2 linked regions of the Massilia litorea genome follow. The protein of the gene in region 2 interacts with the protein of the main gene of each other region in a pairwise test. Links are inferred from orthologs where the notes say so. Each region holds a gene or a part of one and is shown on either strand. Other genes may lie near its edges.

What was found.
Region 1: the proteins of ligA (region 2) and leuS interact in binary tests that used the Escherichia coli proteins (3 or more experiments, as listed by UniProt). The link is inferred for Massilia litorea from one-to-one orthologs.

The regions. Positions count from the first base shown.
Region 1 is NZ_CP062941.1:1,724,044-1,729,500, forward strand. The notes cover bases 661-3,891. They hold leuS (leucine--tRNA ligase), read left to right. Parts: upstream 661-1,045; coding sequence 1,046-3,691; downstream 3,692-3,891. Other genes in these bases: LPB04_RS07655 (hypothetical protein), read left to right, coding at 661-750; LPB04_RS07665 (LPS-assembly lipoprotein LptE), read left to right, coding at 3,695-3,891. Outside these bases: more of LPB04_RS07655, read left to right, coding at 1-660; more of LPB04_RS07665, read left to right, coding at 3,892-4,210; holA (DNA polymerase III subunit delta), read left to right, coding at 4,218-5,231; LPB04_RS07675 (glutamate-5-semialdehyde dehydrogenase), read left to right, coding at 5,344-5,457.
Region 2 is NZ_CP062941.1:3,481,122-3,486,358, reverse strand. Bases 1,481-4,491 are described here. They hold ligA (NAD-dependent DNA ligase LigA), read right to left. Parts: upstream 4,160-4,491; coding sequence 1,802-4,159; downstream 1,481-1,801. Other genes in these bases: LPB04_RS15670 (cell division protein ZipA C-terminal FtsZ-binding domain-containing protein), read right to left, coding at 4,173-4,491; galU (UTP--glucose-1-phosphate uridylyltransferase GalU), read right to left, coding at 1,481-1,773. Also shown: LPB04_RS15690 (SpoIIAA family protein), read right to left, coding at 1-340; def (peptide deformylase), read right to left, coding at 351-887; more of galU, read right to left, coding at 874-1,480; more of LPB04_RS15670, read right to left, coding at 4,492-5,237. UniProt on the Escherichia coli protein: DNA ligase that catalyzes the formation of phosphodiester linkages between 5'-phosphoryl and 3'-hydroxyl groups in double-stranded DNA using NAD as a coenzyme and as the energy source for the reaction.

The sequences.
Region 1 (5,457 bases), 1.8 Mb from region 2 along the record:
AAACCCGTTTATCGCAGGCTCGGCTATGTTGCCCACTTCTGTCCGATCTGCCGCGGACCGAAGCCGTTCGAGATCCGGCGCGTCGGCTCGGCCGGCCACCTGTATTACGTCAGCTTCGGTTCCGGCGAACTGGTCGGTTACGAGCGCACCTGCCAGGAATGCGGCACGGCGCTGCAGGCGGAACCAGCCGACCACGCGGCGATCGCGCAGCGCCTGGCGCCGCTGCCCGAGCTGATCCGCGCAACCTTCCCCCAGCTCGAGCAGGTGTTCGCGGCCAGGCTGGCGCTCGAGGAGCAGGTGCGCTTCAACCCGGCAGCGCTGTCGGCGGACGACCGCCAGGCGCTGATCCGCGGCCCCTTCCTCCTGATGTCCGCCAAGGTGGACCAGCGCTTCGCCCGCACCCATATGGACATCGGCATCGGCCTGGCCATTGCGGGCGCCATCGCCCTGACGCTTTTCGGGCCGGGGCTGGTCCATCTGATCGCGCCGTCCACGGACGGCGGCAACCTGGCCCTGTCCTGCCTCGCCGTCGGCCTGGCTGCCATCGTCTGGCAGGCGGTCGCCTCGCGCCCGCGCTTCGTGCGCCGCGCCGTGCTGCCGGTACTGGCCCGGGCCCTGCGGCCCCTGAAACCGACGCAGCACGAGCTCGAAGCCATCGTCGCCGAGCTTGGCCAGCTCAAGCACAAGATGGCCAAGCGCATCGATGTCGCGGAGCTGCAGGCGCAGCTCGGGCCCAGGGCAGGGGCTTGACGAACATTGGTCCGCTGCCTCGTCCGTAGGGTGGGCACCCCGTGCCCACGCGGATTCGACATGCCGGCAACAGGCAGGCAACAGCCCGATGGGTGCGTGCATGCGATTTCAGGCGCACAGGGGCTATTGCCTGTGCTTCAAGCGGTTGACGTGATCCGCGTGGGCACGGAGTGCCCACCCTACGAATGAGGCCGCAGACGCGCTCATCGCGCCATCCCGCGCTGCTTCGCCGCAGTGCAAGATGAAACAGTATAATGTTCTGCTCCACCCTCTCCAATTCCGTCCGCAGAACATCATGCAAGATAAATATAGTCCCGCCGAAGTTGAACAGGCCGCGCAGGCGTACTGGAAGTCGATCGATGCCTATAAGGCCGTCGAGAACGACCCACGTTTCCCGAAAGGCAAGTACTACGCCTGTTCGATGCTGCCTTACCCATCCGGCAAGCTGCACATGGGCCATGTGCGCAACTATACGATCAACGACGTGATGTACCGCTACCTGCGGATGAACGGCTACAACGTGCTGATGCCGATGGGTTGGGATGCCTTCGGCATGCCGGCCGAGAACGCGGCGATGGCGAACAATGTGCCGCCGGCCGAGTGGACCTATTCGAACATCGCGCACATGCGCGGGCAGATGGAATCGATGGGCCTGGCCATCGACTGGTCGCGCGAGATGACCGCCTGCAAACCCGAGTACTACAAGTGGAACCAGTGGATGTTCCTCAAAATGCTCGAAAAGGGGATCATCTACCAGAAGACCGGTACCGTGAACTGGGACCCGGTCGACCAGACCGTGCTCGCCAACGAGCAGGTCGTCGACGGCAAGGGCTGGCGTTCGGGCGCGCCGATCGAAAAGCGCGAAATCCCGATGTACTACGTGCGCATCACCGATTACGCCGACGAGCTGCTCGACTTCGTCGACAACAAGCTGCCGGGCTGGCCGGAGCGCGTGCGCACCATGCAGACCAACTGGATCGGCAAGTCGGTCGGCGTGCGCTTCGCCTTCCCGCACGTGATCATGGACGACGCCGGCGAACTGATCAACGAAGGTAAACTCTACGTCTTCACGACCCGCGCCGACACCATCATGGGCGTGACCTTCTGCGCCGTGGCGCCGGAGCACGCACTGGCCCAGCACGCGGCAAGGAACAATCCGGAGCTGGCCGCCTTCATCGCCGAATGCAAGCTCGGTTCCGTGATCGAAGCCGACATGGCGACGATGGAAAAGAAGGGCATGCCGACGGGTCTCTTCGTCACCCACCCGGTCTCGGGCGAGCAGGTGCCGGTCTGGGTCGGCAACTACGTCCTGATCACCTACGGCGACGGCGCCGTGATGGGCGTGCCGGGCCACGACGAGCGCGATTTCGAATTCGCCAAAAAATACGATTTACCGATCAAGCAGGTGGTCGAAGTCGAAGGCCAGGAATATTCGCTGGATGCATGGCAGGAGTGGTACGGCGACAAGGAACACGGCCGTACCATCAACTCGGGCAAATATGACGGCCTCGATTACACGGCGGCCGTGAATGCGGTGTCGGGCGACCTCGCCGCCCAGGGGCTGGGCGACAAGAAGGTCACCTTCCGCCTGCGCGACTGGGGCATCTCGCGCCAGCGCTACTGGGGCACGCCGATCCCGATGATCCACTGCCTTGAGTGCGGCACGGTGCCGGTGCCGGAAGCCGACCTGCCGGTCGTGCTGCCCGAGCACCTGGTCCCGGACGGCACCGGCAACCCGCTGAACAAGGACGAAGCCTTCCTCGCCTGCTCCTGCCCGAAATGCGGCAAGCCGGCGCGCCGCGAGACCGACACGATGGACACCTTCATCGATTCGTCCTGGTACTACATGCGCTATACCTCGCCGGGCTCGAACGATGCCATGGTCGACGCCCGCAACGATTACTGGATGCCGATGGACCAGTACATCGGCGGCATCGAGCACGCCGTCATGCACCTGCTGTACGCGCGCTTCTGGACCAAGGTCATGCGCGACTTCGGCCTGGTGAAATTCGACGAACCCTTCGTCAACCTGCTCACCCAGGGCATGGTCCTGAACGAGACCTATTATCGCGAAGACGCCTCGGGCAAGAAGACCTGGTACAACCCGGCCGACGTCGAACTGACCTTTGACGACAAGGGCCGTCCGCAGAACGCGGTGCTGAAGGCCGACGGCCAGCCGGTCACCATCGGCGGCACCGAGAAGATGTCGAAGTCGAAGAACAACGGCATCGACCCGCAGGCGCAGATCGAGCAGTACGGCGCCGACACCGCGCGCCTGTTCACGATGTTCGCCTCGCCGCCTGAGCAGACCCTGGAGTGGTCGAACAGCGGCGTCGAAGGCGCCAGCCGCTTCCTGCGCCGCGTCTGGGCCTATGGCTACGCACAGCGCGAGCGCATTGCCGCCGCGCTGGCCGCGGGCGAATCGACTGCGGGCTTCGACGATGCCCAGAAGACCCTGCGCCGCGAAGTGCACAAGGTCCTGCAGCAGGCCGACTACGATTTGAAGCGCATCCAGTACAACACGGTCGTCTCGGCCTGCATGAAGATGCTCAACACCCTGGAGTCGGCAAAGCTGGCCGACGGTGCGGCGTCCGACGCGGTCATTGCCGAAGGCTTCTCGATCTTCCTGCGTTTGCTGAACCCGGTCGCGCCGCATATCACCCACGCGCTGTGGCAGGACCTGGGTTATGCCGGCGTCCATGGCGACATCCTGAACGTGCAGTGGCCGCAAGTCGACGCGCAAGCGCTCGAGCAATCCGAGATCGAGATGATGATCCAGGTGAACGGCAAGCTGCGCGGCTCGGTGAAGGTGGCCAAGGACGCCGACAAGGCGGCGATCGAAGCGGCGGCACTCAGCTCCGAGGCGGTCCAGAAGTTCATCGAAGGCACGCCGAAGAAGGTCATCGTCGTGCCCGGCAAACTCGTCAACATCGTGGTCTAAGACATGCGCGCTCACACCTCCTACTTTGCGCGCGCCTGTGCGGCGCTGCTGCTGGTCACGACGCTGTCCGCCTGCGGCTTCCACCTGCGCGGTTCGGACGGCGCGTACAACATGCCGTTTTCGAGCATCTACCTGGCCTTCGGCGAGACTTCGCCGCTGGGCAATGAGCTCAAGCGCAACCTGCGCGCGATCGACAAGGTCGTCATCGCGACCACGCCGAAGGATGCGCAGGCGCGCTTCGAAGTGATTTCCGAAGCGCGCAACAAGGCGGTCCTGTCGCTGAACAACCTGGGCCGCGTGCGCGAATACCTGCTGACCTACACGCTCGTATTCCAGGTGCGCGACGCGACCGGCAACCTGCTGCTGGGGCCGACCGAGATCACGCTGCGCCGCAATCTCGCCTTCAGCGAGGAAGCCCTGCTGGCCAAGGAAGGCGAAGAAGCGCTGCTGTACCGCGACATGCAGTCCGACCTGGTGCAGCAGATCATGCGCCGCCTGGCCGCGCTGAAGCCACAGTGAGAGCGTAATGCAATTGAGGCCCGAGGCGCTCGAGCCCCATCTCGCGAAGGGGCTCGCGCCGCTGTATGTGATCACCAGCGACGAACACCTGCTGGCGCTGGAAGCGGCCGATAAGATCCGCCGCGCCGCGCGTGCGGCCGGCCATACCGAACGCGACGTGCTCACCGTCGAGCGCACCTTCAAATGGGGAGAATTGCTGGCGGCGAACCAGGCTTTATCGCTGTTCGGCGACAAGAAGCTGATCGAGCTGCGCATCCCGAGCGGCAAGCCAGGCAAGGACGGCAGCGCCGCCCTGCAGGCCTATGCGAAAGACCTCAGTCCCGACAACCTGACACTGATCACGCTGCCCAAGCTCGACTGGCAGACAGCCAAGGCCTCGTGGGTGGCCTCGCTGCAGCAGGCGGCGGTCTACATCGAGATCCCGAACGTGGAACGCGCGCAGCTGCCGGGCTGGATCGGCCAGCGCTTGAGTGCCCAGGGCCAGAGCGCGGACCGCACGGCGCTCGACTTCATCGCCGACCGGGTCGAAGGCAACCTGCTGGCCGCGCACCAGGAAATCCAGAAGCTGGGCCTGCTGCACGAGCCGGGCAAGCTGAGTTTCGAGCAGGTGCAGGATGCGGTGCTGAACGTGGCGCGCTATGACGTGTTCAAATTGTCGGAAGCGATGCTGATGGGCGACCCCTCCCGTCTGGCGCGCATGCTCGAGGGTTTGAAAGGGGAGGGCGAAGCCTTGCCGCTGGTGTTGTGGGCCGTCTCCGAAGAAATCCGCACGCTGTTAAAATTGAAGGCCGGGATGGCGCAGGGGCGGCCGCTCGGCGCGATGCTGAAGGAATACCGCATCTGGGGACCGCGCGAACGGATGATGGATCCGGCCCTGCGGCGCATCTCCCTGAGTACGCTGGAGGCGGCGCTGCAGGAGGCGGCGCAGGTCGACAAGATGGTCAAGGGTTTACGGGCCAGAGCCTTTGCGGGCGATGCCTGGGATGCGATGTTGCAGCTGGCCTTGAAGGTGGCCAGGTAGGGTGGGTATTCATGCCCACGCGGTACGACGTCGGCATACTGCATCATCTGTTTCATACTTTGCGCTGCATCCTCCCGCTAACCCAACGCTCAACGCAACTGGAATCGACACGATGGACATCACCGACTACATGCACACGCTGGGCCGCCAGGCCCGCGCCGCTTCGCGTGCGATGGCGCGCGCCGACGGCGCCACCCGCAACCGCGCGCTGATCCTGATCGCCGAG
Region 2 (5,237 bases):
CATCGTAAAACACCCTGTCCTCGCCCTCGAAGAAGGCGATGCGCGCCAGGTAGGCGAGTTTGGCGCCCGGCACCACGATCGCGCGGCGCAGCTTCATGCCGCCGAGCTGGTCGTCGAGCTTCTGCTGCATCAGGGCGATGTTCGCTCCAGGCGCGATCATCGCACGCGCGTCGTACAGCACCCGGCGCAGGCCGGTCGCGTGCGCCAGTTCCACTACGCGCAGCTGGCATGCGCGCAGCACCGCTTCGTTCATCTCGCCCTGTACCTCCACCAGCAGCAGGTCGCCGCTGACGCGCACGTCGAGTTGCGGCGGCAGCGCCGCACCAGGGTCGGTCATCATACGAACAGATTCAATCATCGGCTGCCGGGTCGAGTTCGGGGAACATGACTTCGGTGAAGCCGAAGCGGGAAAAATCCCTGATCCGCATCGGATACAGGATACCGCGCAAATGGTCGACCTCGTGCTGCACCACGCGCGCATGGAACCCGTCGGCGTCGACCCGGATCGGGTTGCCGAACTGGTCGACACCTTCGTAGCGCAGGCGCGTGTAGCGCGGCACGCTGCCGCGCAGGCCCGGCACCGACAGGCAGCCTTCGAAGCCCTCTTCCATCTCGTCCGACAGTGGCGTCAGCACGGGATTGAGCAGTACCGTCTCCGGCACCTGGGGCGCGTCCGGATAGCGGACGTTGTTCTTGAAGCCGAAGATCACCAGTTGCAGGTTGACGCCGATCTGGGGCGCTGCAAGGCCGGCGCCGTTGGCCGCGTGCATCGTGTCGAACATGTCGGCCACCAGCGCCGCCAACTCGGGCGTGCCGAACCCGGTCACGGGCTCGGCCACGCGCAGCAAGCGCGCGTCGCCCATCTTCAAAATCTCACGTACCGCCATGTCCGTTCTCCTTCGCCAGCTGGGCCAGGAAGCTGCGGAAGCCGGCCGCGGTTTCCGGGTGCTTCAGCCCCATCGCGGCCATCGCCTGCAGGTAGCCCAGTTTCGAACCGCAATCATAACGCTGTCCTTCGTAACGGTAGGCGAGCACGCGTTCGGCGCGCATCAGGGCGGCGATGCCGTCGGTCAGCTGGATCTCGCCGCCGCTTCCGGCACCCAGGTTTTCCAGGTGCTCGAAGATGGCGCCCGACAGGACATAGCGCCCGACCACCGCCAGCGTCGACGGCGCCTCTTCCGGCAGCGGCTTCTCGACGATGCTCGACACCAGTTCGAGATTGCTGCGGTAGGACTCGGCCCTGACGATGCCGTACTGGCGCGTGTTCTCGCGCGGCACGTCCTGTACCGCCAGCAGGCTGCAGTTCTCGTAGCCGTAGACCTCGGTCATCTGGGCCAGCACCGGCGCGGTGCCGGGCCTGGTGTCCATGAAGTCGTCGGCCAGCAGCACGGCGAAGGGCTCGTTGCCGACCACCGGCCGCGCGCACAGCACCGCGTGGCCCAGGCCCAGGGGCGCCGACTGGCGGATGTAGATGCAGGTGACGTTCTTCGGGATCACCCCGCGCACCAGCTCGAGCAGGGCCTGCTTGTTGGCCGCTTCCAGCTCGGCTTCGAGCTCGTAGGCGGTATCGAAATGGTCTTCGATGGCGCGCTTGTTGCGGCCGGTGATGAAGATCATTTCGGTGATGCCGGCGGCGACCGCCTCTTCGACCGCGTACTGGATCAGCGGCTTGTCGACGATCGGCAGCATTTCTTTCGGCTGCGCCTTGGTGGCGGGAAGGAAGCGGCTGCCCAGGCCTGCGACGGGAAAGACGGCCTTGCGAATCTTGTTCATCTCGTACTCTCTTCGTTTATGTATTCTGTCATGTGGCGTTCGCCCCGGCGAGCAGGGCCAGCAGGCCCGCTTCGTCGAGCACGGTCACGCCGAGCGACTCGGCTTTGGCCAGCTTGCTGCCGGCCTCCGCGCCCGCGACGACATATGAGGTCTTCTTCGACACCGAACCGGACACCTTGCCACCTGCAGCCTCGATCAGCGCGCCGGCTTCATCGCGCGACATCGTCGGCAGTGTCCCGGTCAGGACGAAAGTCTGCCCGGACAATGCGCCCGCATCAAGGGCGTCCGACTCCTCGGGCAGCTGCGCCAGCAGTTCCCGGCGCAGGTCGGCCAGCGCTTGCACCGTCTCGCGCTTGCCCGGCGCCGCCATCCACGCCTCGAGCGCGGCGACCAGGTTCTCGGGCAATCCGAAGACGCTGAACACGCGCAGGTGGGCCAGGTCGTCGAGCGTGCGTCCAGCCAGCAGCTGACGCGCGCGCGGCTCGGTCAGTTTCGGAATGCCGAGCGCGGCCAGCAGTTCCACTTCGTCCAGGCGCTCGCGCAACGCGGCCTTCGGCGGGTGCTCGCCCTGCGGCGCCACGCCGGTCTCCAGCAGCGCGTCGAGCGCGGCCTGGTTCTTCGGTTCGGCGAAGAAGTCGGCGATCGATTCGGCCACGGTGCCGCCGATATCCGGCAGCACGCGCAGCAAGGCGGCGGGCGCGCGGCGCACCAGCGCCAGCGAACCCAGCCAGTCGGCCAGGGTTTTCGCCGTCGATTCGCCCACATGCCGGATGCCGAGCGCGAACAGCAGGCGTTCGAGCGGCGGCCGCTTGCTGGCGGCGATCGCATTGAGCAGGTTGTCGGCCCATTTGGTCGGCACTTTGCCCTGTTTTACCGTCTCCGGAGTGCTGCCGTCGCGCTCGTCCGCCAGGCGCTTCATCTTCAGCAAATCGTCGAGGGTCAGTTTGTACAGGTCGGCCACGCCGTGGATCAGGCTGCACTCGACCAGGCTGTCGATATAGCGGTCGCCCAGGCCCTCGATGTCCATCATGCGGCGGCCGGCGAAGTGGCGGATCGCTTCCTTGCGCTGGGCCGCGCAACTGAGGCCTCCCGAGCAGCGGGCCACCGATTCGCCCTCTTCGCGCACAACGTGCGAGCCGCACACCGGACAGGTGCCCGGCAGCGTGTAGATCGGCGGCTCCGGCACCGGGCGGCGCTCGAGCACCACCGACAGCACCTCGGGTATCACGTCGCCGGCGCGGCGCACGACGACCGTGTCGCCCACGCGCACGTCCTTGCGGCGTACCTCGTCCTCGTTGTGCAGGGTGGCGTTGGTGACGGTCACGCCGCCGACCGACACCGGCACCAGCCGCGCCACCGGGGTGATCGCGCCGGTGCGGCCGACCTGCACGTCGATCGCGGACACCGTCGTCAGCGCTTCCTCGGCCGGGAATTTATGGGCCAGCGCGAAACGCGGCGCACGCGACACGAAACCGAGCGCGCGCTGGTCCGCCAGGCGGTCGACCTTGTAGACCACGCCGTCGATCTCGTAGGGCAGGCCCGGACGCTTCTCGCCGATGCTGCGGTAGTAGCCGAGCAGGCCGTCGCGGCCCGTGACGACCGCGCGTTCCTTCGACACCGGCAGGCCGAGACGGTCGAACCAGTCGAGCACGGCCGAATGCGATTCGGGCATCGGCGCACCTTCGAGCAGGCCGATACCGTAGGCGAAGAAGCGCAGCTTGCGCTGGGCCGTGATGCGGGCGTCGAGCTGGCGCAGGCTGCCGGCGGCGGCGTTGCGCGGATTGGCAAATTCCTTCTGGCCGGCGTCGCGCTGGCGCTGGTTCAGCTTCGCGAAGTCTTCCTTGAACATCAGGACTTCGCCGCGCACTTCCAGCACCTGCGGGATGTCGCCGCCATGCAGGCGCAGCGGGATCACGCGCACGGTGCGGATGTTGGCGGTGACGTCTTCGCCCGTGTAGCCGTCGCCGCGGGTGGCGGCCTGCACGAACACGCCGTTCTCGTAGCGCAGGCTCATCGCCAGGCCGTCGAATTTCAGCTCGGCGGCATAGGCGACCTCGCCGTTGTCGAGTCCTTCACGCACGCGGCGGTCGAAATTGTCGACGTCTTCATCGGCAAAACCGTTGTTCAGCGAGAGCATCGGCACCGCATGCGTCACCTGCCTGAACTCGGGGATCGGGGCGGCGCCCACGCGCGAGGTGGGCGTGTCGGGCGAGACTGCTTCCGGGTGCGCCGCTTCCAGCGCCTGCAGTTCGCGGAACATGCGGTCGTACTCGGCGTCCGGAATCGTCGGCGCGTCAAGGACGTGGTAGTTGTAGATGTGGCGGTTCAGTTCCTCGACGAGCGCCTTCATCCGCGCGATGTAATCGTCCGGTTCGCTAAGCTTCATACTCACTGCGGCCTCAGCTGAACAGGCGCAGCGCGCGGGTCGAGCCGGCGGGGATGTCGGCCGCTTCCATCTCGGTATAGAAATCCTTCACCTGGCCGGCGATTTCTTCCAGCGTGGAGTCGAGCAGCGGCTGCTCGAAATCGTCCACCATGGCCGCGTCCAGGCGCAGCATCAGGTCCTTCGCGCACTTCACCATCGCGCCGAAGCCGTCCCGGCTCGGGGCCACGCAAGGCACGTCGAGCAGCAGGGTCAGGCGGTCGGTGGAGTCGGCGCCCATGTTCACGTTGGTCGACAGCGTGAACAGCACACCGCCGGCGCCGTCGGGCATGGCGAAGCGGCCGCTTGGCCCCACGTCGAAGCCGGCGCTTTCCAGCGCCCCGATCAGGGTCGACATCGCCCACGGCGTGCCCTTCGATTTCAGGTTGACGCCCAGCTGGGCATCGTGGCCGGCGACGAATTTGTGCAGGGTGCGCGCTTCGCTCATCACTTCGATCATGTCCGGCACTTCCGGCTCGGCGCCGATTTCGTCGGCCACGGCGCGCAGGCGCGTGACGAGTTCCGAATATTCGAGTTCGTTCAGGGCCGTGGTGCGCGTGGCCATCTGCACGCCGGCCTGCAGTTTGGTGTAGACGCCGCCATGCACGATCGGCTCCCAGTCGCCGCTCACGGCAAGGCCGATGAAGTGGATCGGCTTGTTGCCGACGCGGCGCAGCTTCTGCAGCGCCGGCAGGATCTTGTCGCCGCGCGCCGCGCCATCGAGGGCGAGCGGGATCATGCAGTCGATCAGCGGGTCGACCAGGTTCTCGGCCAGTTCGGCCGGCGGCGTGTCGGCGCTGGTACCGGGGATGGTGCCGGGCAAGGGCGCAATCGGCTCCAGCGCGGCAGGAGCATCCGATCCGCCGCCTGACGCCGAAATGCCGGTTGCGGCGCCGGTGCCGAAGCCCGGTTCGACCGGTCCCATCGACGGCGTGGCGCCGATATCGAGCACCGGTTCGCTGCGCTCGGCCGGCGTGCCGTCGGGACGCATCAGGACGTCGTCGTGGTCGGAAGCGAAGGCGCGCTCGACGCTCTTCCTCGC